Regions from separate parts of the Sutcliffiella sp. NPDC057660 genome, predicted to be linked through region 2. Evidence: riboswitches for the same ligand, from Rfam matches in the RefSeq annotation. Region 2 holds a riboswitch; each other region holds the start of a gene.

The links. A riboswitch is a leader RNA that binds a small molecule or an ion and turns the genes downstream of it on or off. The one in region 2 is predicted to bind S-adenosylmethionine.
Region 1: linked by a shared signal. The riboswitch ahead of mtnW (2,3-diketo-5-methylthiopentyl-1-phosphate enolase) and the one ahead of ACFVAD_RS21330 (YezD family protein) in region 2 are both predicted to bind S-adenosylmethionine.
Region 3: linked by a shared signal. The riboswitch ahead of ACFVAD_RS16820 (methionine biosynthesis PLP-dependent protein) and the one ahead of ACFVAD_RS21330 (YezD family protein) in region 2 are both predicted to bind S-adenosylmethionine.

What each region holds. Positions count from the first base shown of each region.
Region 1 covers NZ_JBHVHV010000003.1:40,148-43,271, forward strand. Annotated here, with positions in the region: gene ACFVAD_RS03430 (pyridoxal phosphate-dependent aminotransferase) at 1-913, shown strand, start outside; SAM riboswitch class I at 1,003-1,109, shown strand; gene mtnW (2,3-diketo-5-methylthiopentyl-1-phosphate enolase) at 1,199-2,443, shown strand; gene ACFVAD_RS03440 (2-hydroxy-3-keto-5-methylthiopentenyl-1-phosphate phosphatase) at 2,440-3,105, shown strand; gene ACFVAD_RS03445 (methylthioribulose 1-phosphate dehydratase) at 3,102-3,124, shown strand, end outside.
Region 2 covers NZ_JBHVHV010000022.1:45,795-48,918, reverse strand. Annotated here, with positions in the region: gene ACFVAD_RS21340 (sulfate permease) at 1-456, opposite strand, end outside; gene ACFVAD_RS21335 (phosphoadenylyl-sulfate reductase) at 487-1,200, opposite strand; gene ACFVAD_RS21330 (YezD family protein) at 1,295-1,417, opposite strand; SAM riboswitch class I at 1,586-1,690, opposite strand; gene ACFVAD_RS21325 (diacylglycerol kinase) at 1,889-2,809, opposite strand; gene ACFVAD_RS21320 (flotillin lipid rafts scaffold protein FloT) at 3,108-3,124, opposite strand, start outside.
Region 3 covers NZ_JBHVHV010000014.1:52,799-55,922, reverse strand. Annotated here, with positions in the region: gene metC (cystathionine beta-lyase) at 1-216, opposite strand, end outside; gene ACFVAD_RS16820 (methionine biosynthesis PLP-dependent protein) at 213-1,343, opposite strand; SAM riboswitch class I at 1,467-1,590, opposite strand; gene cydD (thiol reductant ABC exporter subunit CydD) at 2,189-3,124, shown strand, end outside.

The DNA.
Region 1 (3,124 bases), on a different contig from region 2:
ATACAACGTAACGCTCGACCCGAAAACGGAAGTGGCGGTACTATTTGGCGGCAAAGCAGGTCTTGTTGAAATTCCGCAATGCTTGTTGAATGAAGGAGATACTGTGCTTGTACCAGATCCCGGCTATCCCGATTACTGGTCAGGGGTTGCCCTTGCAAAAGCACAAATGGAATATATGCCGTTAAAAGAAGTATATCATTTTTTACCAAATTATGAAGATATAGATGAAAGTGTTTTGGATAAAGCGAAGCTGATGTTTTTGAACTATCCCAATAATCCCACTGGTGCAGTTGCCACATCAAAATTTTTCGAGGAGACGGTAGACCTGGCGGATAAGCATGATATTTGTGTTGTACATGATTTCGCATATGGAGCCATCGGATTTGAAGGGAAAAGACCGCTAAGCTTTCTGCAGACTCCGGGTGCGAAAGAAGTGGGAATTGAGATTTATACACTATCCAAGACATATAACATGGCAGGCTGGCGTGTTGGATTTGCTGTCGGCAACCCCAGTGTCATAGAGGCAATCAATCTACTGCAGGACCATATGTATGTGAGCATCTTTGGTGCGGTACAGGAAGCTGCGACGACAGCCCTGCTGGAATCGCAGAAATGTGTGGAAGAGCTGGTGGACCTTTATGCAAAAAGAAGGGATATCCTCATTAAAGGGCTGCAGGAAATAGGATGGGAAGTTACTGCGCCGCAAGGCTCTTTTTTTGCCTGGTTAAAGGTTCCCGAAGGATTCACATCCTCTGAATTTGCCGATAAACTGCTAGATGAGGCTCATGTGGTCGTGGCGCCGGGAATAGGATTCGGATCCCATGGTGAAGGCTATGTGCGTGTAGGTCTGCTGACAAGTACTGAACGTCTGAAGGATGCGGTGCAAAGGATTCAAAAACTGCATATTTTCTGAATACTTTGTTGACAACTAGCCGGAAGGATGTCATAATTCCTGTTAGATTTCTTTTATTTTAACCTTAAAAATATTATATATATTGCGTTTTCTTATCAAGAGCAGGTGGAGGGACTAGCCCGATGACACCCGGCAACCGACTTATGTACATAAGCACGGTGCTAAATCTTGCAGCTTTAATGCTGGGAGATAAGAGGATGTTAGGATGCCTAACCTCTTCTTATCGAAGAGGTTTTTTAGTGCTTACATATCATACCATTTCACGTGATTGAAAGGATGACAGATATGAGTGAAATTATTGCCACATACCTAGTACATGACAGAAAAGGGAACTTGGAAAAAAAAGCTGAGGGTATTGCCCTTGGTTTGACAGTGGGTTCTTGGACAGATTTGCCGCTTTTGGATCAGGAACAGCTGAAAAAACATAAGGGCAGGGTGGTTCATGTCCAGGAACTTGAACCAAGCGAGAGGGTGAACAGCTATATCGGAAGCACCGTCACCAGAGGGATAATCCAAATCGGTTACCCGAGCTTAAACTTCAGCAATGATCTACCTGCAATATTGACAACTGTGTTCGGGAAGCTCTCCTTGGACGGTGAAATCAAGCTGTTAGATTTGGAGTTTTCGAGTGAACTGAAAAGCCTATTCCCCGGACCAAAGTTCGGTGTGGAGGGAATCAGGGAACTGACGGGGATAACCGATCGTCCGTATGTCATGAGCATTTTTAAAGGTGTAATTGGCAGGGACCTCGCATTCCTTGGAAATCAACTTCGGGAACAGGCACTTGGAGGAGTCGATTTTATCAAGGATGATGAAATCCTTTTTGAGAATCCGCTCACGCCATTTGAAAAGAGAATTGCAGTCGGCAAGAAAGTTTTGGAGGAAGTTTACGAAAAGACAGGGCATCGTGCCCGCTATGCTGTCAATCTTACAGGCCGAACGTTTGAATTGAGGGAAAAAGCGAAGCGGGCAGTGGAGCTAGGTGCAGACATTTTACTATTCAATGTTTTTGCTTATGGATTGGACGTGTTACAGTGTCTTGCTGAGGATAAAAATATCCAGATACCGATCATGGCACACCCTGCAGTAAGTGGGGCAAGTACTCCATCAGAGTTTTATGGGATTTCCAACGAACTTCTTCTTGGAAAACTAGTTAGGTACGCTGGAGCCGACTTTTCCTTGTTTCCTTCCCCCTATGGCAGTGTCGCATTGCCAAAGAAGGAAGCACTGGGAATCAGAAACAGCTTAACAAAGGTCGAAGATGGAATGAAAGCTGCCCTGCCTGTACCATCAGCTGGAATCCATCCAGGCCTTGTACCGCAGCTTTATCAGGATTTTGGATTGGATTCTGTCATCAATGCAGGTGGAGGAATCCATGGACACGCTTTGGGCGCCATTGGCGGTGGTTCGGCTTTCAGACAGGCGGTTAATGGAGTGTTGGCTGGAAAAACCTTGAGCGAACAGGCTGAAACGAACCCGGAACTGAAACTCGCAATTGAACAATGGGGCAGTTTGGAGGTTGCAAAATGAGTGCAGGTCAGCCAATGATATTTTGTGATTTTGATGGAACGGTAACAGACAGTGACAACATCATTGCCATTATGAAGAAATATGCCCCACTTGAGTGGAATGAATTAAAGGATAAAGTTCTTTCGCAGGAGATATCCATCCGGGAAGGAGTGGGGAAAATGTTTTCCCTGCTTCCCTCAAACCAAAGGGAAGAAATCAGCACGTACATTTTAGAACATGCCGCGATCAGAAGAGGATTTCATGAGTTTGTGGAATACACGAGGAACCAGCAGATTCCACTTTATATTGTGTCAGGAGGAATAGACTTTTTTGTGGAGCCTCTGCTGAGTGGAATTGTGCCCCGGGGCCAAATCTACTGCAATGAGTCTGATTTTTCAGGAGAGAGCATCAGGATTCACTGGCCGCATTCTTGTGATGAGGAATGCCAAAACGAATGCGGGTGCTGCAAACCATCAGTCATTCGTAAACTTGCAGATAAGGACACTTATAAAATAGTGATTGGTGATTCCATTACAGATCTGCAAGCGGCGAAAATGGCGGATAAAGTAATAGCCAGGGATTTTCTGATTGAAAAATGCAATGAGCAATCCATTAACTATGAAGCATTTGAAGACTTCTTCGATGTGATAAAGATACTGAAGAAGCAGGAGGTGTCATCATGAGTATTCAGATAGCAAGGTG
Region 2 (3,124 bases):
TCTATGCTCCAGCAACCAGGCAGCCGCAATCGCGATGAAGAAGGCGACTACCGGTGTAAGAAGCCAAAACAGTACAATCCAAGCAAGCTTTCCGGCAAATACAGATTGATAGACGATTCCTGCACCGACTACCGACCCGACTGTCACTTCGCTCGTGGATAGGGGGATGCCGAATAGATTCGCTAAAAATAGGGATAGTGCCGCGGACGTAATGACAATCAGTGCCACCGCAACGGTAAAAGTACTTTGCGGCACAATCCCGCTTCCCATCGTTTTGACCACCTCTCCGCCACCGAGCCACGCTCCAAAGAACACGGCGATCCCACATAAAACCAAAGCTGCATTTCTCTTCACAACGCCTGACCCATAGGCGATTCCCATGGATGCTGCCGCACCGCTCGCTCCAATATTCATGGCGAAAAAAAGACCAACGATGACGGCTATGGTAACTAGCATGCTTCTTCCTCCTTTAACCTCAGACCATCCCTAATTTGTATGAAGGCCGCATTCCGTTTTGCCGCTGCCGACCCAGCGCCCTGCCCTGGAGTCCCCTCCGTCGCCGACCGCCTGCGTACAGGGAAAGCAGCCGATGCTCGGATAGCCATGGTCATGCAACTCGTTATAGGGCAGATCTTGCTTGCGGATGTGCATCCAGACGTCCTCCCACGACCAATGGATGAGGGGACAGATTTTGATGTTCTGGAACTTATCATCCCGATTCAGAAAGTTTGTTTGTGCACGAGTCGGTGACTGCTCCCTTCTAAGACCGGATATCCAAGCCTCTTTCGGGGTTAAAGCTTCCCTTAGCGGTTCCACTTTCCTTATCTGACAGCATCGTCCCGGATCTCTTTTCCAAAGGGCGGTTCCGTGAATGGCGGCCTGTTCCTCCAATGTGAGCGCTGGCTTTCTTTTTTCGATTTGAAGGTTTGGGAACCGCGCTTCTATCTTCCTGATCACCTCATAGGTTTCCGGAAAATGTAGCTCAGTGTCCAGGAACACAATGTGTGCATCGGGCTTCACCTCGTAAATCAGATCAATCAGGACCATCGCCTCCGCCCCAAAGCTTGAGGCATAGACAATTTCGTTATCCCTGTAGGTGTGGTAGGCCCATTCGAGCAATTCCTTTGCACCTTTTGTTTTGGTCTCCATCGGAAAATGGGAAACTTCTTTCCAATTCTTGTACGTTATTTTCTCCGTCATCTGTTTTGCTGCTCCTTTCTTGTCCACGAAAAAAGGCAGCCCTTCTGCATGTGTGTACATGCAGAAGGACCGCCTCTAGTTTTCTAGTCAGCGCCTATTGATTTTTCTGAAGGCGAACCTTCTCATTTTTTTCGATCTGAATGACTTTTCCATCCTGTACCACCAAGGTGATAGATCCGAATTTCACAGATTGCAGCATTCTTTCCAAATGAACCATGACATCTTCCCATTCCGCCGATTTCAGATTGGCTCGCCTCCTCTATTCAAATGCTCCGACGCCTCTAAGGGGGGAAAGCGCCAGAGCTGGACAGTAAGCAAACTTGGGTCTTAGAAAATAAAAAACGCCTCTCCCATTTGGAAAAGGCGCATAAATTAAATATGCAGCACCTTATCTTCCAAAATGGGTATCCATTTTGCTGGAATTGGCACCTTGCTTACAGCAGGTTGCCGGGCTTCAACGGGCCAGTCCCTCAGCCGCTCTAGATAAGCGTCTATTATTGTTTGAACGATGTTAGCTACGTTTGTTACTGCTTGATATTAAAATTAATCCTACCATACACATATGAATTGTCAACAATGTTTTTGCCTATTTTTTTGAATTTTTTATTTTTTGGGAGGATGGTCCTAGACTTGTCGATTCCCCTCTATGCAAAAAAGCTGCAGATGTAAAAACACCTGCAGCTTTTTCTTATATACACTTATTCATTTCAATCTCTTTACGTTTTTCCGTCACCAGTACATTCAGATGGCGATACAGGTTGACGAATTCTCCTGGCAGCAGACCGCCGTACTCTCCGTCCAGGTTCAACTGCATTTTCTCATCGGTATGGACCTTTACACGGTTGGCTTTTGTGTAGATCACATGAGGATCCTTCACGTGCTCACCGCGAAGAGCAAGCGTCGCGACACGGATAAAGTCGGCGATGTTTGCTTTCTTCAAAATGATCAAATCAAACATCCCGTCGTTCATGCAGGAGTCCGGTGCAAGCTTCTCGAATCCTCCGACAGAGTTGGACAGTGATACGAGGAATAGCATGATTTCGCCTTCAAAGATTTTTCCATCATATTCGATCTGTACATTGGTCGGTCTGATCGAAGGCAGCATTTCCATCCCCTTCAGGTAGTAGGCCAGCTGTCCGATGATCGTTTTCAGCTTGCTAGGAACCTCATAGGAAAGCTCGGTCATTTTTCCGCCACCTGCGATGTTCATGAAGTATTGGTCATTGGCTTTCCCGATATCGACCGGCATCGGGACTCCGTTTGCAATGACATCGACACATGCGATGATGTCATCTCTCGGCAGGTCAAGGGCGCGCGCAAAATCGTTGGTCGTTCCAACCGGGATGATCCCTAGCTGTGGACGATAATCCTGTTCCGCAAGTCCGTTGACCACTTCGTTGATTGTTCCGTCACCACCTGCAGCGACAACCAGGTCATATCTGCGTTCAACCGCAAGCCTTGCAGCCACCGTCGCATCTCCATGACCGGTGGTAGCATGACAGGAGGCTTCATATCCAGCCTGTTCCAACCTCACTAAAACCTCTGGCAAGTGTTTTTTAAACGCTTCACGCCCAGATGTTGGATTATATATTACTCTCGCTCGTTTCATTTTCCCATCATCCTATATTTATATTTAAACGCTTCTATATTAAATTCTCTCGATGTCTACTGGCACTTTTTGAAGTCACTCTAATTTAACTATAATTTCCAAACGAACCTGGGTCAACCTCAAAATGACCCCAGATAACATATTAGCCTATTCCCAGCATCAGATGCAATTAAAACGAAAATTTCGAGAACCGTAAACTTTGTAACAAAAAGGGCCAGACCCCAAGCAGTACTACATTCTGTAGCAAATTCCTGCCGGGGTCTGGCCCTCTTTTTTAAATTTTTTTCAACCTGCTTGCTTATTTTTGCTCTTCTA
Region 3 (3,124 bases), on a different contig from region 2:
TGCAAATCCCCTCGTTCCTTCTTCAAGGTGGGCAATCGTATCTTCAAGTGCCTCTCGGGTTGGATTCGCCGAGCGTCCGTAATCGTATTTGCCGAATTGGTCGACATCAAACTGATGAAAAGTGGACGCGTGCTGGATAGGTACACTCACCGCGCCAGTCTGCGGATCGACCTTATGCTTGTTGTGTAATAGCTTCGTTTGAAAGGAATGGCTCACGACAGCACCTCCTTTGTGATGGATGCGATCTTGGCAGCTTGCTCGAATGCTCCGTTCAGGTCGTGGATCAGGTCATCACTATCTTCAATCCCGACTGAAAAGCGAAGCAGACGGTTGCATACTCCCGTGCTTAATCGGATTTCCTCCGGGATATCGGCATGCGTCTGTGTGGCAGGGTAGGTGATGAAGCTTTCCACACCGCCCAAGCTTTCAGCGAAGGTAATGAGATTGAGATTCTGAAGAAATGGGTTTACCCACGATTCTTCTTTGATGCGGAATGAAAGCATCCCTCCTTTTCCTGGATATAGCACATCGGTAACCGCTCCGTGCTGTTTCAGGAAGTCCGCTATTTTGGCTGCGTTCTGTTGATGCCGTTCCATCCGGAGGGCGAGCGTCTTCATGCCGCGGATGAGCAGCCAGGAATCGAACGGACTGAGCACAGCGCCTGCCGCATTGTGATAGAGAGCAAGTGAGTCACACAGCTCACGTCCTTTTGCCACAATCAGTCCTGCAAGCACATCGTTATGTCCACCAAGATACTTGGTTGCACTATGCACCACAATATCTGCGCCAAGCTCGATCGGCTTTAAGAGAATGGGAGTATAAAACGTATTGTCACAGATCAATAGCAGCCCATGCGCTTTCGATATGCGTGCCACTGCCTCTATATCCGTTTCCACCATCAGGGGATTGGTAGGGGATTCTATAAAAATGGCTTTTGTTTGCGGGGTGATGGCCTCTTCAATGCAAGATAGATCACTAGTATCCACATACTTGCAACACAGCCCCCATTTTTTATAGCCCTCTTCAAACAAACGATATGTCCCACCGTATAGGTCCTTGCAGACAATCAGCTCATCGCCGGATTGGAAAAGGGAAAGTACGGTCAGGATTGCTGCCATACCGGAACTGCACGCATAGCCTTGATCGCCATGCTCAAGGTCCGCGATTGCCTGCTCGAGCAATTGGCGGGTCGGGTTTCCGGTACGTACATAATCGTAGCCTGATGACTGGCCGATCCCTTCATGACGGTAAGCGGTCGAGAAATAGACCGGGGGATTCACGGTGCCTGTGGCCGTTTCACTGCGATTGCCAATTTGCGCTAGCTTCGTTTCTGTTTTATACATAAAAATATCCTCCTCTATGGTAAGTGGACAACGTTCATCACCAGAGAGGAGGACAGGGACTTTTTTTGGGGGAATATAAAAAAGCCTTCTGTAAGAAGAAGACTTTTGCAAAAAAGTTCATTCTTCTCATCTGTACAGGTTTTAAATGAAAACCTGCTGGAATTAGCACCTTTTCAGTCGTCTGTGGAGACGCTGCTGGTTGCTGAGGTGTCTACGGGCCATTTCCCTCGACCTCTCTGGATAAGAAAGTTCACTATGAAATTTACGAATCATTTTGATTATTTAACTAATTTACAACAGGTGAGAGTGGAATGCAATGTTTTTTTCTCGATTAAATTATTTTTATGCTGGGGGTGGGGGGAATAGACATGAATTGTTGGGTGATGGTATCATTTTTGATTAACCGATGCCGATTCTTCTTTTAAATAGATCACAAAAGGTAGAAAAGCATGCTGTGAGGGAGATTTTCTTGTGATGGGTAGTGAATAGAGCTGGTTTAAGGCCCTGTTTTCTGCTGATTCTAACAAATTGTTCTCTCATTCTAACAAAACTAGAGAACGTTCTAACAAAATTAGATAACATTCTTACAAATTGGTCCGTCATTCTAACAAATCACCACATCATTCTAACAAATCTATTTTCTGCCCAACTTTGTATGCCTGGAAAAGATTTATTCCTCTCCTTTTCGGGAACAGACAAATTGTCATAAAAAGGTCAATCTCCAGACGGGCATACTGAATCAGGATGCATTATAATAAACATAGTATGTGAAATGTTTCACGAACTTAATTTTAAACTAACTAACCTTAACATATACGCCAATCTAAAAGGAGAAGTGGCAAACGATGAATGATCTGAAAACGATAGCAAAGGCACAACGGAATACTAGAGCGGTGCTGATTTTTCTGGCTGTTCTGTCGGGGTTCACTGTCATTGGGCAGGCTTACTTTTTCGTGACGATAGTAGATCGCATCTTCCTGAAAGGCCATACTTTCCAGGAGATCATCCCATTCCTCGGTGGACTTTTGGCTGTCATGGCGGCAAGAGCCTTGCTCACCTATCTGAACGGGGTGGCTGGTGTGAAGATGGCATCAAAGGTAAAACGGGATTTCCGGCATGCACTTTTAAATAAATTTTCTAAAAGCCCGATTTCTGCTTCCTTGAAGGGTCAGTCGGGGCAGAAGGTAAGCGTGATGATGGATGCGGTGGATGAGATAGATCCCTATTTCAGCCGCTATATTCCGCAAATGATCCAGTCATCTGTAGTGCCGATCATGATTCTGATTGCGATTTTCACGCAGCATATGAATTCGGGATGGATCATTATTGTCACAGCACCATTCATCCCCATATTTATGATTGTAGTGGGGCTTAAAACGAAGAAGAAATCCGAAGAACAGATGGATAAGCTTGCTGCGTTCTCCGGAAGGTTTCTTGATACGCTGCAAGGCTTGACCACTTTGAAGCTGTTCGGCAGGTCACAAAGGCAAAAGGAAACCATCCGTGACAGCAGCCTTTCTTTCCGTGAAGCGACAATGGAAGTGCTGAAGATTGCGTTTCTTTCTTCACTTATGCTAGAGCTGATTTCGATGCTTGCAATTGGACTTATCGCATTGGAAATTGGTCTGCAAATGGTCGTTTTTAAAAATATGACATTCTTTCCGGCGTTCTTCGTTCTGGTGCTGGCACCTGAATTCTACTTGTACCTGAAGGATCTAGGGAGTGCGTTCCATACAGGGCGTGGCAGCATGGGAGCAGCGAAAAAGGTGACAGACGAGCTG